3 regions of the Streptosporangium sp. H13245 genome follow, and region 3 is predicted to be linked to each of the others. Evidence: predicted binding sites of a transcription regulator. Region 3 holds the regulator's gene; each other region holds the start of a gene.
What was found. Region 3 encodes LexA, which represses DNA repair genes until DNA is damaged. Its sites were predicted from a motif close to TCGAACANNTGTTCGA; they were not measured.
Positions count from the first base shown of each region.

Region 1: the regulator LexA is predicted to act here: its motif matches at 2,397-2,412, upstream of ruvC (crossover junction endodeoxyribonuclease RuvC).
Region 2: the regulator LexA is predicted to act here: its motif matches at 4,631-4,646, upstream of recA (recombinase RecA).

Region 1 covers NZ_JBSZKT010000020.1:67,490-74,109, forward strand. The annotation lists gene pdxT (pyridoxal 5'-phosphate synthase glutaminase subunit PdxT) at 1-209, shown strand, start outside; gene ACW9TB_RS25010 (YebC/PmpR family DNA-binding transcriptional regulator) at 213-965, shown strand; gene ACW9TB_RS25015 (cation:proton antiporter) at 1,039-2,316, shown strand; gene ruvC (crossover junction endodeoxyribonuclease RuvC) at 2,445-3,029, shown strand; gene ruvA (Holliday junction branch migration protein RuvA) at 3,026-3,646, shown strand; gene ruvB (Holliday junction branch migration DNA helicase RuvB) at 3,723-4,781, shown strand; gene yajC (preprotein translocase subunit YajC) at 5,007-5,372, shown strand; gene secD (protein translocase subunit SecD) at 5,457-6,620, shown strand, end outside.
Region 2 covers NZ_JBSZKT010000021.1:1,685-8,304, forward strand. The annotation lists gene ACW9TB_RS25240 (S9 family peptidase) at 1-452, shown strand, start outside; gene rny (ribonuclease Y) at 610-2,226, opposite strand; gene recX (recombination regulator RecX) at 2,513-3,367, opposite strand; gene recA (recombinase RecA) at 3,382-4,524, opposite strand; gene ACW9TB_RS25260 (hypothetical protein) at 4,883-5,161, shown strand; gene ACW9TB_RS25265 (DUF3046 domain-containing protein) at 5,341-5,535, opposite strand; gene ACW9TB_RS25270 (VOC family protein) at 5,683-6,171, opposite strand; gene ACW9TB_RS25275 (Lhr family helicase) at 6,453-6,620, shown strand, end outside.
Region 3 covers NZ_JBSZKT010000065.1:9,604-16,223, reverse strand. The annotation lists gene ACW9TB_RS38965 (vitamin B12-dependent ribonucleotide reductase) at 1-909, opposite strand, end outside; gene nrdR (transcriptional regulator NrdR) at 994-1,455, opposite strand; gene ACW9TB_RS38955 (LysM peptidoglycan-binding domain-containing protein) at 1,810-2,082, opposite strand; gene lexA (transcriptional repressor LexA) at 2,981-3,691, shown strand; gene leuS (leucine--tRNA ligase) at 4,214-6,620, opposite strand, start outside.

The DNA.
Region 1 (6,620 bases), on a different contig from region 3:
CCGGCCGGGGCGGCATGCGGGCCGTCTTCATCCGCGCCCCCTGGGTGGAATCCGTGGGTTCGGAGGTCGAAGTGCTGGCACTGGCCGAACCTGGGGATAGGATCGTCGCGGTCCGTCAAGGACCGTTGCTCGCCACGTCCTTCCACCCGGAACTTACCGGGGATGTCGGTGTGCATTCATATTTCGCTGAGATGGTGAGGGAGCTCTAGGCGATGTCCGGCCACTCCAAATGGGCGACGACGAAGCACAAGAAGGCCGCGCTCGACTCCAAGCGCGGCAAGCTGTTCGCCAAGCTCATCAAGAACATCGAGGTCGCGGCCCGGACGGGCGGACCCGATCCGGACGGCAACCCGACGCTGTACGACGCCATCACCAAGGCGCGCAAGAGCTCGGTCCCGATCGACAACATCGAGCGTGCCCGTAAGCGCGGCGGCGGCCTGGAGGCCGGTGGCGCCGACTGGCAGACCATCATGTACGAGGGCTACGCCCCCGGCGGCGTCGCGGTGCTGATCGAGTGCCTCACCGACAACCGCAACCGCGCGGCCTCCGAGGTCCGCGTCGCGCTGACCCGCAACGGCGGCTCGCTGGCCGACCCCGGCTCGGTGTCCTACATGTTCAACCGCAAGGGCGTCGTGCTCGTCCCCAAGGGCGAGCTGGCCGAGGACGACGTGCTGGTCGCGGTCCTCGACGCGGGCGCCGAGGAGGTCAACGACCTGGGCGACCAGTTCGAGGTCGTCTCCGAGGCCACCGACCTCGTCCCGGTCCGCAAGGCCCTGCAGGAGGCCGGGATCGACTACGACTCGGCCGAGTCCAGCTTCATGCCGACGATGAACGTCCCGCTGGACGAGGACGGCGCCCGCAAGGTCTTCAGGCTGATCGACGCCCTGGAGGACAGCGACGACGTGCAGAACGTCTGGGCCAACTTCGACGTCTCCGACGAGGTCATGGAGAAGCTCGACGCGTAACCCGGACCGTTCGGTGTGATCTCGCATTGTCTGCGAGGTTTGTCCGCGTGGTCGAGGGCATATCACGCGGACAATGGGCAATCCTGATCTCATCTTTGCCGTGGCGGGCGTCGCCGCGCTGCTCGCGGCCACGCTGCCCCGGCTCCTCAACCGGCGCCCCTTCTCGCTCCCCCTGGCCTGCCTGATCGGCGGCCTCCTCCTCTACGCCCTTCCCCTGGAGCTGCCCGACCCCGACCCGGTGACCCACCGGGCGCTGGTCGAGCACGCCACCGAGATCTGCGTGCTGATCTCCCTCATGGGCGCCGGGCTCGCCATCAACCGGCCCTTCGGACGACGTAACTGGTCCTCGACCTGGCGCCTGCTGGGCTGGACGCTCCCGCTGACCGTCCTCGGGGTGGCCGCCGCCGCGTACGGGCTGCTCGGCTGGCCCCTGGCGGCGGCGCTGCTGCTGGGCGCGGTGCTCGCGCCGACCGACCCGGTGCTCGCCTCCGACGTGCAGGTCGGCGAGCCCGTCGACTCGGAGAAGGCCGACGACGAGGTCCGCTTCACCCTCACCTCCGAGGCGGGCCTCAACGACGGCCTGGCCTTCCCCCTGGTCTACGCCGCGATCGCGCTCGCCGTCAGCGGAGGCGTCGGCTGGATCGCCGAGTGGACGCTGGTGGACCTGCTCTACCGGTGCGCCGCGGGCGTGGTGTGCGGCCTGCTGATCGGCCGGGGGCTGGGGCGGCTGTTCTTCCGCGCCCAGAAGTCCGACCTGCGGCTCGCCGAGCACCGCGACGGCTTCGTGGCGCTGGCCGCGACGTTCCTGGCCTACGGCCTCACCGAGCTGGTGCACGGGTACGGCTTCATCGCGGTGTTCGTGGCCGCCTGCAGCATCAGGGCGGCCGAGCGCAGCCACGGCTACAACGGGGTGCTGCACGGCTTCATCGAGCAGGTCGAGCGGCTGTTCACCGCCTGGCTGATCCTGCTGCTCGGCGGCTTCGTCGCGGTGGGCGGCCTGTCCGCGCTCACCTGGCGCGGCGCCGGGGTCGCCCTCCTGCTGCTGCTGGTCATCCGGCCGCTGACCGGGTGGCTCGCCGGGCTGGGCGGCAGGGCGGGGCCGCGCGAGCGCGTGGCGACGGCGTTCTTCGGCATCCGCGGCATCGGCTCGCTGTTCTACCTCGCCTACGCCCTCGGCCAGGCCGACTTCGGCGTGCCCGCCGAGGAGCTCTGGGCCGTGGTCGCCTTCACCGTGCTGGCCTCCCTGGTGATCCACGGGATCTCGGCCTCGCCGGTGATGAACCGCCTGGACCGGCTCCGCGACAGGGCCGGAGGCGGCCGGGAGACCGAGCCCGCCGCCCAGCACCTGTGAGCGCGGGGTCCGTCCAGGACCCCTTCGCCGGGCCGGGGGAGAGCCGTGCGCGGGGTGCTCCCACGCGGTAGAGTCTGCCACCGAACAGGTGTTCGGCGAGCGGAGGCGTGTCGGTGCGGTTGCCCGAGCTGCGGGTGATGGGGGTCGATCCGGGGCTGACCCGATGCGGGCTCGGTGCCGTCGAGGGGCGGCCCGGCGCACCGCTGAGCCTGGTCAAGGTGGGGGTCGTCCGCACCCCCGCCGACGACGACATCGGCGCCCGGCTGGTGGCGATCGAGGCGGGCATCGAGCAGTGGCTCGACGAGGTCAGGCCCGACGCGGTCGCCGTGGAGCGGGTCTTCGCCCAGCACAACCTCAGGACCGTGATGGGCACCGCCCAGGCCTCCGCCGTGGCGATCCTGTGCGCCTCCCGCAGGGGCCTGCCGGTCGCGCTGCACACGCCGTCCGAGGTCAAGGCCGCCATCACCGGCAGCGGCACGGCCGACAAACGGCAGGTCGGCACGATGGTGACCCGCCTGCTGCGGCTGGACGCCATGCCCAAGCCCGCCGACGCCGCCGACGCGCTCGCCCTCGCGATCTGCCACGTGTGGCGGGGCGGGGCCCAGAGCAGGCTGGCCGAGGCCGCCGCGAAGGCCGCGACCGCCACCACGACCCCCGCCGCCTACTTCCGGGGCCGCGGCGGGGCCGGATACCCGAGAGGAACCACGAAGTGATCGCCTCGGTGCGAGGACAGGTGACCGCGATCGCGCCCGGCGGCGCGGTCGTCGAGGTCGGCGGGGTGGGAGTCCTCGTGCACTGCACGCCGGGCACGCTCGCGACGCTGAGAACGGGGGAGGAGGCCAGCCTGGCCACCTCGCTGGTGGTCCGCGAGGAGTCGCTGACCCTGTTCGGCTTCGCCACCGACGACGAGCGCGGCATCTTCGAGATGCTGCAGACGGCCAGCGGGGTCGGCCCCAAGGTCGCCCTCGCGATGCTGGCCGTGCACACCCCCAACGCGCTCCGGGTGGCCGTGGCCTCCGCCGACGTCAAGGCGCTGACCAGGGTCCCCGGGGTGGGGCCGAAGGGCGCCCAGCGGATCATCGTCGACCTCAAGAACAAGCTCGGCACGCCGGAGGAGGCCGTCAGCGCCGCGCTCAACGGCCGCGCCGCCGCGCCCGCCTGGCGGGCCCAGGTCCACTCCGGGCTGGTCGGCCTGGGCTACTCGGCGCGAGACGCCGACGAGGCGGTCGCCGTCGTCGAGCCCCAGGCCGACACCGAGCTGGCCGAGGGCCGCGTCCCCCAGGTGGCGCCCCTGCTCAAGGCCGCCCTCCGCGCGCTGAGCGTGCGATGAGGCACCCGGCCGGGGCCCGCCGTACGGGAGGCCGTGAGAGGGGCCGCGTGGCGAGCGAGGCGGAGGGAGGGGCGGCGTGAGTTCCGACCGCGACCTGGTGTCGCCGGACGCCGAGGGCGACGAGAGATACATCGAGGCGGCGCTGCGGCCCAAGCGGCTGGAGGAGTTCATCGGCCAGGGGCGGGTGCGCGAGCAGCTGTCGCTGGTGCTGCAGAGCGCGCTGCGGCGCAACCGGCCGCCGGACCACGTGCTGATGAGCGGCGGTCCCGGGCTGGGCAAGACGACCCTCGCCATGATCATCGCGACCGAGCTGTCCGTGCCCCTGCGGATCACCTCCGGGCCCGCGCTGGAGCGGGCCGGTGACCTCGCGGCGATCCTGTCGACCCTCTCGGAGGGCGAGGTCCTGTTCATCGACGAGATCCACCGGATGGCCAGGCCCGCCGAGGAGATGCTCTACCTCGCGATGGAGGACTTCCGCGTCGACATCGTGGTGGGCAAGGGGCCGGGGGCGACCGCGATCCCGCTGGAGATCGCCCCGTTCACCCTGGTCGGGGCCACCACCCGGGCCGGCATGCTCCCCGCGCCGCTGCGCGACCGCTTCGGCTTCGTCGCGCACATGGACTTCTACGGGGTCGCCGAGCTGGAGGAGGTGCTGCACCGCTCCTCGCGCCTGCTGGGCGTCGCGCTCCCCGGCGACGCCGCCCGCGAGATCGCCGGGCGCTCCCGGGGCACCCCCCGCATCGCCAACCGGCTGCTGCGCCGGGTCCGCGACTTCGCCGAGGTGCGCGCCGAGGGCGTCGTCACCCGCGATGTCGCCTCCGCCGCGCTCAACCTCTACGAGGTCGACGCCGAGGGGCTCGACCGGCTCGACCGGGCGGTGCTCGGGGCGCTGCTGCGCAAGTTCGGCGGCGGGCCGGTGGGGCTGTCGACGCTGGCGGTGGCCGTGGGGGAGGAGCCGGAGACGGTCGAGGTGGTCGCCGAGCCGTTCCTGGTGCGCCAAGGCCTGCTGGCCCGCACCCCCCGGGGCCGGGTCGCGACCGCCGCCGCCTGGACCCATCTGGGCCTGGTGCCCCCGCCGGACGCCTTCGGTGCCTCGTTCCTCGTCGATCTTGAGGATGATCCCGGGCAAATCTAGCGTTGGGAGTCGGTAGGGAAGTCGTCCAGGATTGATCACAGATCGATGACAAGTGTATCGAAACGGGAACTTCCCTGCGTGCCGGAACGTGACTTCGTTGCCGCGCTCTTAACAGCTCGCCTAAACTCCGAGCCTTGGCTGGCTGTGTAGGCTGACGTGCTGAGCGGCGTGGCCGTAGACGGCGTCCGGCTTTCGCCGGTCATTCTCAAGAGAGGGAGCGGCCCTGTGGGCGGCAACTATTCGAGCCTGATCATGATCGCTCTCATGGTCGTGGTGTTCTACTTCCTGCTCATCCGGCCGCAGCGCAAGCGGCAGCAGGAGCAGGTCAAGATGCAGAACAGTCTCACGCCGGGCACCGGCGTCATGACCACGACGGGTCTTTTCGCGACCGTGGTGGCCATCGACGCCGACGACGTGATCCTGGAGATCGCCCCCGGTGTGGAGACCCGCTGGGTCAAGGCGGCGATCGGCCGTGTCCTGGTTCCCCTTGACGACTCGGAGGAGGAGAATGTCAAGGCTGTCGACCACGGTTTCGTGGAGACGGCCGAACAGCAGGGTGCAGACCACGACACGACGAGCAAGAAGCCGTGAGTAGCCTCACCTCCAACCCCCTATAACCGAAAGAACTGACGACCAGTGGCCCGACCGACCAGCGGCCAGAGCAGACCGGGGCGCATGCTCCTGGTGCTTCTGGCGATCATTCTCGCCATGGGCGGGGCGATGCTCCTCAACAAGGCGTACACGCCGGAGTATGGCCTCGACCTCGCCGGCGGCACGACCGTGACGCTGCAGCCCATCACGCCGAACGGGAACGCTCCCTCTCAGGAGAGCCTCGACCTCGCGGTGAACATCATCCGCGAGCGGGTGAACGGCAGCGGCATCTCCGACGCCGAGGTCGCCAAATCCGGCGACAACATCGTCATCTCCGTCCCCGGAGCCGGCCAGGAGGAAGTCGTCAAGCTGGTCGGCACCACCGCGGAGCTGAGGTTCCGCCAAGTGCTGGCGATCGGGGCCGGGTCGCCTCCGCCCCCGGGGCAGCTCTCCACCCAGGCACCGACGCCGACGCCGTCCCCCACGGCCTCCGGGCGCAAGGGTTCCAAGGAGCCCAAGCCCGCCGAGTCGACGACCCCGAAGCCCGGCGCGACCGCCGCGCCCGACACCGGGGCCTCCCCGGCCGGCCGCGCCCTGTCGTCGGCGCTCACCAACCCGAGCCCCGGCGCCTCCGCCGTGCCCTCCACCGAGCCGAGCGGCGGCAGGTCCGCCGCGCCGGACAGGAGCGCGGCCCCGGACGCCAGTGCCGCGCCCGGGACGAGCGCCGTGCCGACGGCCCCGCCCGCGGCGCCCGACGACCCGATGGCGGGCGTCGACACCAGCGGGATCGACCCGGCGGCGCTCAAGCAGTTCGAGACGCTCAACTGCAGCAAGAACACCGGGGTGGGCGCCCAGGACGCGCCGGACAAGCAGTACGTCGGCTGCAGCCAGGACGGCAGCACCAAGTTCGTGCTGGACAAGGCGGCCGTGACCGGCACCTCGATCGACAGCGCGTCCTCCGGCGTCGACCAGACCACCGGTGAGTGGCTCGTCCAGCTCGCCTTCAAGGGCCAGGGCCCCGACCAGTGGTCGAAGGTCACCACCACCGCCTTCAACTCGCAGGCCCCCCGCAACCAGGTCGCCATGGTCCTCGACGGCGTGGTCATCTCCGCGCCCGTCATCCAGGAGCCCATCACCGGCGGCCGGGCGCAGATCTCCGGCAGCTTCACCCAGGTGACGGCCGACGAGCTGGCCAACCAGCTCAAGTACGGCGCGCTGCCGCTGAAGTTCGAGAAGCAGTCCATCGAG
Region 2 (6,620 bases), on a different contig from region 3:
GGCTCGGCGACCCGGCACGGATCGCGATCCGGGGTGGCAGCGCGGGCGGCTGGACGGTCATGGCGGCCTGCTGCGCGTCCGACGCGTTCGCCGGAGGTGTCTCCTACTACGGCGTGAGCGCGCTCGCCAACTTCAGCGCGACCACCCACGACTTCGAGTCACGCTACGTCGAGTGGCTCATCGGCCCGGAAGACCCCGCCCTGTACGCCTCGCGCGAGCCCGTCGGCCGGGTGGCGGGGGTGAGCTGCCCCATGCTGCTCCTGCAGGGCCTGTCCGACCCGGTGGTGCCCCCGGCGCAGTCGCAGGCCTTTGTCGACGCCCTCGCCGAACGCGGCGTGCCCTGCACCTACCTCACGTTCGAGGGCGAGGCCCACGGCTTCCGCCGCGCCGAGACCCGCAGCGCGGCCCTGGCGACCGAGCTCGCCTTCTACCAGCAGATCTTCCACTCCTGAGCGGGGCCGGACTCCCTGGTTCCCTGACTCCCGAAGGATCGGCGCATCCGGCTCCGCGGGGTCGGCGGACCCGTCGGGTTCGGGGATTCGGCGGGTTCGGGGATTCGGCGGGTTCGGGGATTCGGCAGGTGCAGCGGGTTCGGCGGGTTCGGGGGGTTCAGCGGGCGAACTCGGTGGCCCGCGATTCGCGGACGACCGTGATGCGGATCTGGCCGGGGTAGGTGAGCTCCTCCTCGACCTGCTTGGCGACGTCGCGGGCGATCACCTGGGCCTGGATGTCGTCGACCGCGTCGGGCTTCACCATGACCCTGATCTCCCGCCCCGCCTGCATGGCGAAGACCTTCTCGACGCCCTCGTAGGAGGTGGCGATCTCCTCAAGGCGCTCCAGCCGCTTGACGTAGGCCTCCAGCGACTCGCGGCGGGCGCCGGGACGGCTGCCGCTGATCGCGTCGGCGGCCTGGGTGAGGACGGCCTCGACGGTCTTGACCTCGACCTCGTTGTGGTGGGCCTCGATGGCGTGGACGACGTCCTCGTGCTCGCCGTACCGTCTGGCGATCTCGGCGCCGATGAGCGCGTGACTGCCCTCGACCTCGTGGGTGAGTGCCTTGCCGATGTCGTGCAGGAGGGTGCAACGCTTGAGCAGCGTCGTGTCGAGCCGCAGCTCGGCCGCCATGATGCCGGCGATGTGGGCGGACTCGATGAGGTGGCCGAGCACGTTCTGACCGTAGGAGGTGCGGTAACGGAGCTGGCCGAGAAGGGTGACCAGCTCGGGATGCATGTCGGTGATGCCGAGCTCCACCAGGGCGTCCTCGCCCGCGCGCACGCACAGCTCCTGGACCTCGGCCTTGCTGCGCTCGTGGGCCTCCTCGATGCGCTGCGGATGGATGCGGCCGTCGAGGACGAGTTTCTCCAGGGTCAGCCGCCCCGTCTCGCGACGGACCGGGTCGAAGCACGACAGCAGCACGGCTTCCGGCGTGTCGTCGATGATCAGGTTGACGCCGGTGGTCGACTCGAAGGCGCGGATGTTGCGGCCCTCACGGCCGATGATGCGCCCCTTCATCTCGTCGCCCGGCAGGTGCAGGACGCTCACCACGGACTCGGCGGTCTGCTCGGTGGCCACCCGCTGGACCGCCAATGTGACGATCTTGGTGGCGCGCTTCTCGCCCTCCTTGCGGGCCTCGCCCTCGATCTCCCTGATGATCAGCGCGGCCTCGCGCTTGGCCTGGTTCTCGATCTCCCGGACCAGCTCGGCCCTGGCCTGGTCGCTGGTGAGCCCGGACACCCGTTCCAGGATGGTCTTGCGCTCCTCGGAGACCCGTTCGAGATCCTCGCGGCGGTCGGCCAGCTCGGTCTCCGTCTCGGCGAGCTTGCGGGCCCGGTCGGCCTGGCGCCTGGCCTCCTCGTCGAGACGCTGCTCCCGCTCGGCCAGCCGGTTCTCCCTGCGTTCGAGGTCGGACCTGAGCTCCTTGAGCTCGTACTTCAGGATCTTGCCCTCGGCCTCGGCCTCCTTGCGCGTCTCGGCCGCCGCCTCGACCGCCGCCTCCGACTTGCGCAGGAGCTCTCCGGCGTCGTCCCGGGCCTTCGCCCGGATGTCGGCGGCCTCACGCCTGGCCTCCTCCAGGTGGGCCTCGAACTCGGCCTCCTGCTCGGGGGTGGGGCCCTTCGGCACGGCCCCGGCTCCACCGATGCGACGCAGCAACACGACCAGCACGGCTGTCATCACGGCGAGAGCCACAACCGCCACTGTCAACATGACGACCACGACCGGATCCATGCGCGCCTCACCTTCCTCGCGTCGCAAATATCAAGCACACGAGGGGTCACACGCACGGCACGGAAAGCTCAAGAGACGGCGCTGTCGGGACAGAAGTGAACCCAGAGGGGATCACCTACCGGCTTTCCCAGCCGGTCCGTCGTCCCGTCCTCATCCGCCAAGCCTGCTTGTCCGTATTACACCGCTATGACAATCCGCGCTGCGCGGAGTAACTCCTCACTGCCGTTGAGATTAAGCGTCAGAGAGGTAACGAGCAAGCAAAGACCCGCTGTCAAGCCGCTTTGAACTAGTCGAGCGGATAGCCCGGATCTTCCGAGAATGGCGATGTTTCCGCCCCCTCGTCCTCCAGCACTTCGCGGATGACGCGAAACGCCAGGCCGGGGCCGTATCCCTTCCGGGCGAGCATGCCGGCCAACCTGCGCGTCCTGACCGCGGGCTCCAGGCCACGGGTCGAGGAGAGCTTGCGCCGCACCAGGCGACGGGCGGTCTCCGCCTCCTCCTCGGGGTCGAGCTGATCCACCGCCTCGTTCACGGTCTCCTCGTCCACCCCCCGGTGGCGAAGCTCCGAGGCGAGGGCCTTTCTGGCGAGACCCCGCCCGGCGTGGCGCGAACTCACCCATGCCGCAGCGAACGCCTCGTCGTCGATGAGCCCGACCTCGGAGAAGCGGTCCAGCACGGCGTCCGCCGCCTCCTGGGGCACCTCACGCTTGCGCAGCGCCTCCGCGAGCTGGGCCCGGGTGCGCGGCGCCATGGTCAGCAGCCGCAGGCAGATGCCTCGCGCCACCGCCTGCGGATCGGCTTCGGACTTCCGGCTCGCCGAAGACCCCTCGGCCGGGTCGCCGGATCCACCGGGGTCGCCAAAGCCACCGGATCCGCCGGATCCATCGGGGAGGAAGCCGGAGGAAGCACCCCCGGACCGCCGTCCGCCACGCCGGGAGGCACGTTTCCTCCGGCCTCGCGGCGCGTCACCCTCGGGTTCCGCGGGTTCCGCGGTCTCCTCGCGGAACCCTCCTTCCGAGGCGGACCGGCCGTGGTCGCGCCCGCGCCTGCCCGGTGAGCCCGCCCGAGGCTCGTCGGGCCAGGCGCCCCAGTCTCTCGGCCCGGCCTCGCCGGCCGGACCGGAGTCAGGTCCCGTCGTCATCGATCAGCCCGGATTCAGGCGTCACCAGGCTTGGGGGCGGCGGCAGTGGCCTTGGTACCACGACCGGACCCGGCGGAAGCGGCGGCACCCGACGCGCGACCGGACGTGGCGGCCGGGGCCGACGCCGCGGGGGCGGGCGACGGGGTGGCCGGGTTGTCGACGCGCGGCCCGACCCCCAGCTTCTCCTTGATCTTCTTCTCGATCTCGTTCGACATGTCCGGGTGGCTCTTGAGGAAGTTTCGCGCGTTCTCCTTGCCCTGGCCGAGCTGGTCGCCCTCGTAGGTGTACCAGGCGCCGGACTTGCGGACGAAGCCGTGCTCGACGCCCATGTCGATCAGGCCGCCCTCGCGGGAGATGCCGACGCCGTAGAGGATGTCGAAGTCGGCCACCCGGAAGGGCGGGGCCATCTTGTTCTTGACGACCTTCACCCGGGTGCGGTTGCCGACCGCCTCGGTGCCGTCCTTCAGCGTCTCGATGCGGCGGATGTCGAGACGGACCGAGGCGTAGAACTTCAGCGCCTTTCCACCGGTCGTGGTCTCGGGCGAGCCGAACATGACGCCGATCTTCTCGCGGAGCTGGTTGATGAAGATCGCGGTGGTGCCGGTGTTGTTGAGCGCTCCGGCGACCTTGCGCAGCGCCTGGGACATCAGGCGGGCCTGGAGACCGACGTGGCTGTCGCCCATCTCGCCCTCGATCTCGGCCTTGGGCACCAGGGCCGCGACCGAGTCGATGACCAGCAGGTCGACGGCGCCGGACCGGATCAGCATGTCGGCGATCTCCAGCGCCTGCTCACCGGTGTCGGGCTGGGAGACGAGCAGCGCGTCGGTGTCGACCCCCAGCTTCTGGGCGTACTCCGGGTCGAGCGCGTGCTCGGCGTCGATGAACGCGGCGATGCCGCCGCCGCGCTGGGCGTTGGCCACCGCGTGCAGGGCGACCGTGGTCTTGCCCGAGGACTCGGGACCGTAGACCTCGACGATGCGGCCGCGCGGGAAGCCGCCGATGCCGAGGGCCACGTCGAGCGCGATGGAGCCGGTGGGAATCACCTCGATGGGCGCCCGGGTCTCGTCGCCCAGGCGCATGATCGAGCCCTTGCCGAACTGACGCTCGATCTGAGCGAGTGCGGTCTCAAGCGCCTTCTCGCGGTCGTTAGCTGCCATGGGAGCCCCCTGAAGGGTCGCGGGTTGGATCGGTTGCCAGAAAGCTACGGGGTGCCGCCGACAATTTCGGGAGGGCACGCCAGGAGTGGTGGCCTGTTCAATATAGCCGAACGACTGTTCGATCGCCGCCCGTTGGCACCACGGGTTACGGGAGTCGCGAACCGCCGCCGAGGCCCCCCGCGCACAACCTCGCACGGGCCGATATGGGTGGGTACGGGCAGGTATGGGCGGGGTGGGGCATGGCCCCAGGGAGTACGGAACCCATCCGGGAGGCGACATTTCCGAGAATTACCTTGGGCCTGTTGTCACCGAGCTGACCTGGAGTGATCCTGAGGGGAAACGACCCGAGGTGCCCGACGTGCCCAATGCGTTCACGCAGCAACGCCTAGCCCATCTCGATTCCCTGTCCACCGAACTGCGACAACGGGGGCTGGTGAGCCGCACCCTCGGGGGTACCGCCCCGGTGCTGTGGGTGTGGCATCCCGACAGTCGCAGGCAGACCATCGTGTTCGCCACCCCGGTCAAGGACGGCTGGCTGTTCCTGTGGGCACCGGACGGCGAGGAGAACGCCGACGATCCCGCGCACGCGGCCGACTCGGTGGAGAAGCTTCTCGCCCCGCTCCCGGAGCCGTCCTGACCGGTCCCGTCCTCCCTGTTTTCCCAGTTTTCACCGGGCTGCGTTTTCCGGGGTTCCCGGGGTTCCCGCGTTTTCCGGCCCGGGGCCTCACGCACTCCTGAGGCGTCCCCGGGTTTCACCCCGGTCTCCGGGCCTCGCGTACCGTCCGGGTTCTACCGCGGCCCGGGGCACACCGGTCCTCAGCGGAGCCTGGGCGAGACGTCGGTCACTCCGCACACGGCGTGCCAGACCTCCTTGGCCCCGACGCCCTCGGCCAGTGCCTGGATCACGGTCCGGCCACCGAGATCGGCGATGACGTAGTCGCGGGCCCACGAATCGGCGTACTGGTCGCCGAAGTGTGACTTCATCCGCTTCCAGAATTCCGACAGGCGCATAAGCCCAAGTATGGATCCACTCCGGTGTGCCGTGGCCCGTCCCGGCCTCCCGGCCCGGCGGGATCGGGCCTGGAGGAAGGACGTACGGGCGTACGAGGGAAAGGCCGTCGCAGGTGGGGGCGCGAAACGGCCGGGGGTGCGGGGTCGTCAGAGCACGCGGGAGCCGTACATCTCTCCGAGGGGGTCGGCGAGCAACTCCAGGCGGGCCCCGTCGGGGTCGGCGAAGTAGATGGACGCGCCGCTCTCGACCTGGTGCGGCACGCCCGCCGCCTCCAGCTTGCCCCGGAGGCGCTCCCACGTGGAGGGGTCCACGGAGATGGCGACGTGGTGCAGCCCGCCGAGAACCTCCTTGTAGGGGCCGAGGTCCAGGCCGGGGAAGTCGAAGAAGGCGAGCAGGTTGCCGTTGCCGATGTCGAAGAAGAAGTGGTTCGAACCCTGGTAGTCACGGTTCTCGAAGATCTCTGTGAGCGGGAACTCCAGGAGGTCCTGATAGAACGCGATCGTCGTCTCGACGTCGGAGGAGATCAGCGCGAAGTGGTGCAACCCTCTCGCGCTGCTCGGCGGGCGGTGCGTCCTGAGGTGTTCCGCCCTGATCCGCTCGCGTGTCGCCTCGATGGCCTGATGGTCGATGCTCACCGTTAGCTCACCACTCAATGCGTCGTGTGTTCGTCAAAGCCATGTCCGTGACGACAGGGAGCCAACCTATCCCGGCCGTCATGTCATGGTGGCGAAGCCCCTGACCCCGTCCGGGCGCGGTCTCCTGTGGTCCGGCCGTGGGAGCGGTGGATCATGTGTCCGCAGGTGGCGCGCGGGCGATCCGGTCCCGTCCGCCGGTCGGCGGGGGGTTCTGTCGGTGGGGCCGTGCAGTATGGGCGGTGACCCGGTTGGTCGGCCGGACCGGGAGCTAGGGGGCCACGATGAGCGGGACGACGGGCACGGGCGGAGCGCTCGGCCACTTCACCCGGATGACCAGAGACTGGTTCACCGGGGCGTTCGCCGCGCCGACCGCCGCGCAGGAGGGGGCGTGGGCGTCGATCGCCCGGGGTGACAACACCCTGGTGGTCGCGCCCACCGGCTCCGGCAAG
Region 3 (6,620 bases):
GAACTCCTCGCCGTTCTCCACCGCGCGCATGAACTCGTCGGAGACGCGCACGGAGTTGTTGGCGTTCTGGTACTGGACGGAGACGATGTCCTTGCCGCCCAGGTCCATGTCGAACCCGGCGTCGCGGAGGGCGCGGATCTTGTCCTCCTCGCGCGCCTTGGTCTCGACGAACTCCTCGATGTCGGGGTGGTCGACGTCGAGGACGACCATCTTGGCGGCGCGGCGGGTGGCGCCCCCGGACTTGATGGTGCCCGCGGAGGCGTCGGCGCCGCGCATGAAGGAGACCGGGCCGCTGGCGGTGCCGCCGCTGGAGAGCAGCTCCTTGGAGGAACGGATCCTGGAGAGGTTGACGCCGGAGCCCGACCCTCCCTTGAAGATCACGCCCTCTTCCTTGTACCAGTCGAGGATCGACTCCATCTGGTCGTCGACGGCCAGGATGAAGCAGGCGCTGACCTGCTGCGGCGACGCGGTGCCGACGTTGAACCACACGGGCGAGTTGAAGCTGAAGACCTGGTTGACCAGGGCGTGCTTGAGCTCGTGGTCGAAGATCTCGGCATCCTCGTCGGTGGCGAAGTAGCCGTGCTCGACCGCCGTACGCGTGTAGACGCCCACCACCCGGTCGATCAGCTGCTTGAGGCTCCACTCCCGCTGCGGGGTGCCGACCGCGCCACGGAAGTACTTGGTGGTCACGATGTTGGCGGCGTTGACCGACCACGAGCGGGGGAACTCGACGCCGCGCTGCTCGAAGTTGATCGAGCCGTCGCGCCAGTTGGTCATGACGACGTCACGGCGTTCCCAGACCAGCTCGTCATAGGGGTGCACACCTGGCGTGGTGAAGATGCGCTTCATCTTCAGGCCCTTACGCGGCCTCTTGCCCCCACGTGTCACCGCGCCGACAGTCTCCGTCATGACTTCCCCCTCCTGGGGCTTCGTAGAGCCCTCGAATCGGACCACACCAACGCGCCGCCTCACCCCCGGCGCCCGGGGTCTGCATCAGTCCTGCTTGGTTGAGCGCTCCGCCCGGAGCTTCTCGATCTCCGCCTCGAAGTCGGCCAGCGTCTCGAATCCCCGATAGACGGAGGCGAACCGCAGGTACGCCACCTCGTCCAGCTCGCGGAGCGGGCCCAGGATGGCGAGCCCGACCTCGTGGGCCGCGATCTCGGCGCATCCGGTGGCCCGGATGCTCTCCTCGACCCGCTGGCCCAGCTGTGCCAGGGAATCCTCGCCGACGGACCGCCCCTGGCACGCCCGCCGGACCCCGGCGATCACCTTGTCCCTGAAGAACGGCTCCGTCACACCGCTGCGCTTGCTCACCATGAGCAGGACGGTCTCCTGCGTGGTGAACCTGCGCCCGCACTCCGAGCACGTGCGCCTGCGGCGGATGGCCCCACCGTCCTCGGTGGCCCGGCTGTCGATGACTCGCGTGTCCAGATGGCGACAGAACGGACAATGCACGCGTGTCGCCTCCTTGACCTACCGAAGCGGCCGACCCACCTCACCTACCCATGACACGCACGGCTAGACGCTCGCGCACACATCTTCGAATAGTCGAGATGCGGTAATGGAAACACAAGCTGTGGTGAAGGGTTGCGATGCAGCCACTAGATGTTGTGGTCCAACCGTAGAAGTGCTCGACCATGAACGCAAGTTGAAACGACCTTGCCGCGTGAAGTCGCTGATCAGCCGTCACGTCCCGGCGTGTCGCCGCCCGCCCGGGGCCCCTCTCGCCCCGGGCACCCCTTCCCTCACAGTCGTCCCAGACGACCTGTCAGACGGGACACCCGCGCCCCTCCCGCCCCACCGACCGGCTCACCTCAGGGGGACGAGGCCCTCGGGGAGATAGAGCCGGGTCCCCGGCCGGACCTCGGAGCCGGACAGCCCGTTGAGGTCCATGATGCGGCGGACCATCGGGCCGGTGTCCGCCTCCTCCGTCAACGCGTCCGCGATCTCCCACAGCGTGTCGCCCGTGTGCACCGTGATCCGTGGCAGACCTTCCAGGCTCGCCCGTCCGCCCGCCGAGGCCATGTCGATACGCCCGCCGATCCAGAGCACCGCCAGGGTGAACAGCGCGAGCACCGTCACCGCCACGATCCTTCCACGCCGGGTGAGCCGGAGTGGCCGTCCGGCGGCCCTCGGCCGGGCGGCACCGGGACGGCGGGCGTTCGGCGCGGGCGTCGCCCGCGACCCCCGCGCCCGCCTCGGCCCGGATCCACGCTCGAACCTGCCCCCGCTCCCGCGCCCGCTCCCGCGCTCCGGCTCACGGCCGGACCCTCGTCCCGCCTCGCGGCCGGGCCGCCTCCCCCACGCGCGCCCGGACGGCCGCCCCGGCTCGCGGCCGGACCTTCGCTTTGACTCCTGCCTCGGCTCGCGGCCGAAGACCTGGCCCGGCGCACGGCCGGATCCCCGCTCCGTCTCACGCCCGGACACCCGGCCCGGCTCTCCCCCGGACCTTCGCTTTGACTCCTGTCGCGGCTCACGCCCGGCCCCCCGTCCCGCCTCGCCGCCGGGACGCCGCCCCGGCTCTCGCCCGGACGCCCGCTCGGACTCTCGTCCCGCCTCGCCGGCGGGGCGCGGCCTTGGCACCGAGTCCCACGCGGACTCCCGTCCCGGCCCCGCCTCGGGCCTTCGCGCGGACTCCGGCACGGGACCCGGCTCGGGCTCCGGTCTCGGGGGCGGCACGAGCCGCAGGCGCGGCGCCCCCGGTGATCGCTGCGCCCCCCGGGACCTCGGCGCGATCCTGGATCGTGGTGTCGTCGCGGTCGGTTTCACGGTGGCCCCCATCCCCTCGACCTGGCCGAACACATGTCGAAGAAAGATCGGTGAATCGAACACGATGTCGATCGAACTCCCGTACGATGTTGTACACCACGGCGTCGCCGATTTCGAGGACATTCGAACAATTGTTTGAGTCTGATCTTCGGCCAAGGTATGGTCGCTGTGTGCGACGTGTCAGATACAGACCGGGAGGCGAGGAGTTCGTATGAGCCAGCACAACGAGAACGGTTCGGCCGCCAGCGACCTGGCGGTGCGAAGGCGTGACTCCCTTGGCCTCACCCCCAGGCAGCGGAAGATCCTTGAGGTGATCCGCGATTCTGTGCAGCAGCGCGGCTACCCGCCGTCCATGCGGGAGATCGGCGAGGCGGTGCAGCTCACCAGCACCTCCAGCGTGTCGCACCAGCTGACGGCTTTGCAGCGCAAGGGCTACCTGCGGCGTGATCCGCACCGCCCCCGCGCCCTGGAGGTCCGCCTTCCCGGCGAGCCCGTGTTGTGGGTGGATCCCGACTCCGGTGAGGACGAGGCCCCGGTGAGCCGTCCGACCGCCGCCTACGTGCCCCTCGTCGGCCGGATCGCCGCCGGTGGCCCCATCCTCGCCGAGGAGAGCATCGAGGACGTCTTCGCCCTGCCCAAGCAGCTCGTCGGCGAGGGCACGCTCTTCCTCCTCCAGGTGACCGGCGACTCGATGATCGAGGCCGCCATCGCCAACGGCGACTGGGTGGTCGTACGTCAGCAGCCGGTCGCCGACAACGGCGACGTGGTCGCGGCGATGATCGACGGCGAGGCCACGGTCAAGACCTTCAAGCGCAGGGACGGCCACGTCTGGCTGGTTCCGCACAACCCCAACTACGACCCGATCCCCGGTGACGAGGCCACCGTGCTCGGCAAGGTCGTCGCGGTTCTCCGCAAGCTCTGACGCGAGCGTCCCGGACAGGCTCGGAGCCGTTTTTCACGGGCTCTCGTACCGCGAGCTTCGCGCCTCCGAACCGCGCCGTTTCGCCGCGCACTACGAGTCTCTGAGCCGCACCGCATTCGCCGCGAGCTCCGGACCTCCGAACCACGCGCCTCCAGCCTCCGTGCGACACGCCGGAGGACGCGCGACACGCCGGGTGGGTGGTGTCCCGATGTCGGGACACCACCCACCCGGCGTTTTCAGGTGCGAACGCCCAGGGGAGACCCCACGTCGGCGGGCACGGGAACCCGCCGATCGAAGCCGTCACGGGACACGCCGGTGGGTCTGTGACATTTGGGGCGCCCACCAAACAGCCGAAACCGTCGCGGGACACGCCGGTGGATCCATGAACGCCCGGGGCGCCCGCCGAACAGCCAAAGCCTTCGCGTGACACACCGGTGGGTACGCGGCCCCGGGGCGCCCGCCGGACAGCCGCCCCGAGTTCCCGCGCGGTCCCAGGACCGCGCGGGATGCCTCCGCTGACGACTACGGGACGATGTTGACCAGCTTGGGCACGCGGACGATCACCTTGCGCGGCGTGCCGGACAGGAAGGACCGGACCTTCTCCGACGCCAGGGCCAGCGACTCCAGGTCCGCCTCGGAGATCTCCGGGGAGACCTCCAGCCGGTCGCGCACCTTGCCCGCGACCTGGACGACGCAGGTGACCGACTCCTGGACCAGCAGCGCCGGGTCGGCCACCGGCCAGCCCGCGGTGGCGACCGAGGCGGTACGGCCCAGCCGCTCCCAGCCCTCCTCCGCCGCGTACGGCGCGACCAGCGACAGCATGACCGCCAGGGTCTCGGCGGCCTCCCTGACCGCCGGGTCGGCGGCGCCGGGCCCGGAGTCGATGGCCTTGCGGGCCGCGCTCGTCAGCTCCATCATGCGGGCCACCGCGACGTTGAAGCGGTGGGAGTCGACCAGCTTGGTGACCTCGTCGATGGTGTGGTGGACGACCTTGCGCAGGTTCAGGTCTCCCGTGGTGACGTCGACGCCGGGCGCGGAGGCCGCTCCGGCCTCGGCCATGACGCGGAACGCGCGGGCCAGGAACTTCTGCGACGCCGCCGGGGAGACGTCGGCCCAGTCGATGTCGTCCTCGGGCGGTCCGGCGAAGACGACGGTCAGCCTGACCGCGTCGACACCGTGGGCGTCGATCTGCTGCCCCAGGTCGACGCCGTTGCCCAGCGACTTGGACATCGCCTTGCCCTGGTTGATGACCTGCCCCTGGTTCAGCAGGCGGGTGAAGGGCTCGACGAAGTCGACCATCCCCATGTCGTGCAGGACCTTGGTGAAGAACCTGGCGTACAGCAGGTGCAGCACGGCGTGCTCGACGCCGCCGATGTACTGGTCGACCGGGCCCCACCTGCGCACGCGCTCGACGTCGAACGGGCCCTCGTCGTAGGCCGGGTCGACGTAACGCAGGAAGTACCACGAGGAGTCGACGAAGGTGTCCATCGTGTCGGTGTCGCGCCTGGCCGGGCCGCCGCACTTGGGACAGGAGACGTTGACCCACTCCTCGGCCGAGGCCAGCGGGGAGACACCCTTGGGCGCCAGGGCCTCGCCCTGCATGTCGGGCAGGGTGACGGGCAGCTGGTCGTCGGGGACGGGCACCTCGCCGCAGTCGGCGCAGTGGATGATCGGGATCGGGCAGCCCCAGAAGCGCTGGCGGGACAGCAGCCAGTCGCGCAGCCGGAAGTTGACCGTGAAGCGGCCGGTGCCCCGCTCGCTCAGCACCTCGATGATCTTCCGGATCGCGTCGGCCTTGGTCAGGCCGTCCAGCGGGCCGGAGTTGACCATCGCGCCGTCACCGGCGGTGGCGACGCCGGTCTCGCCGGGATCGGCCAGGCCGGTGTGCACGACCACCCGTACCGGCAGGTCGAAGGCGCGGGCGAAGTCCAGGTCGCGCTGGTCGTGCGCGGGCACGGCCATGATGGCGCCGTGGCCGTAGTCGGACAGCACGTAGTCGGCCGCCCAGACCGGCATGCGCTCGCCGTTGACCGGGTTGATCGCGTACCGGCCCAGGAAGACGCCGGTCTTCTCCTTCTCGGTGGACAGCCGGTCGATGTCGGACAGCTTGGACACCTCGACCCGGTAGGTCTCGAACGCCTCACGCTGGTTGTCGGTGACGATCTCCTCGGCCAGCGGCGCGTCCGGGGCGACCACGAAGAAGGTCGCGCCGTACAGGGTGTCGGGACGGGTGGTGTAGACGGTGACCGGCTCGTCGCGGCCCTCGATCACGAAGTCGACGTCGGCCCCCTCGGACCGGCCGATCCAGTTGCGCTGCATCGTCAGCACGCGCTCGGACCAGCCGCCCTCCAGCAGGGACATGTCGTCCAGCAGCCGGTCGGCGTAGTCTGTGATCTTGAAATACCACTGGGTCAGCTCGCGGCGGACGACCTCGGCGCCACAGCGCTCGCACCTGCCGTCCTTGACCTGCTCGTTGGCCAGCACGGTCTGGTCGTTCGGGCACCAGTTGACCAGGCCGCCCTTGCGGTAGGCCAGGCCGCGCTCGAAGAAGCGGTTGAACAGCCACTGGGTCCACTTGTAGTACGAGGTGTCGCTGGTGTGCAGGCGGCTGGACCAGTCGAAGGAGATCGCGTAGCGCCGGTAGGAGTTGGCCTGGGTCTCGATGTTGGCGTAGGTCCACTCCGCCGGGTGCGCGTTGTGCTTGATCGCGGCGTTCTCGGCGGGCAGGCCGAAGGAGTCCCAGCCGATGGGGTGCAGCACGTTGTAGCCGCGCTGAACCCAGTAACGGGCGATGACGTCGCCCAGGGCGAAGACCTCGGCGTGCCCCATGTGCAGGTCGCCCGAGGGGTAGGAGAACATGTCGACCATGTAGCGCCGCTCGCGCGGGTCGGCGGGGTCTTCCGAGGCCCGGAAGGGGTCCAGCTCCTCC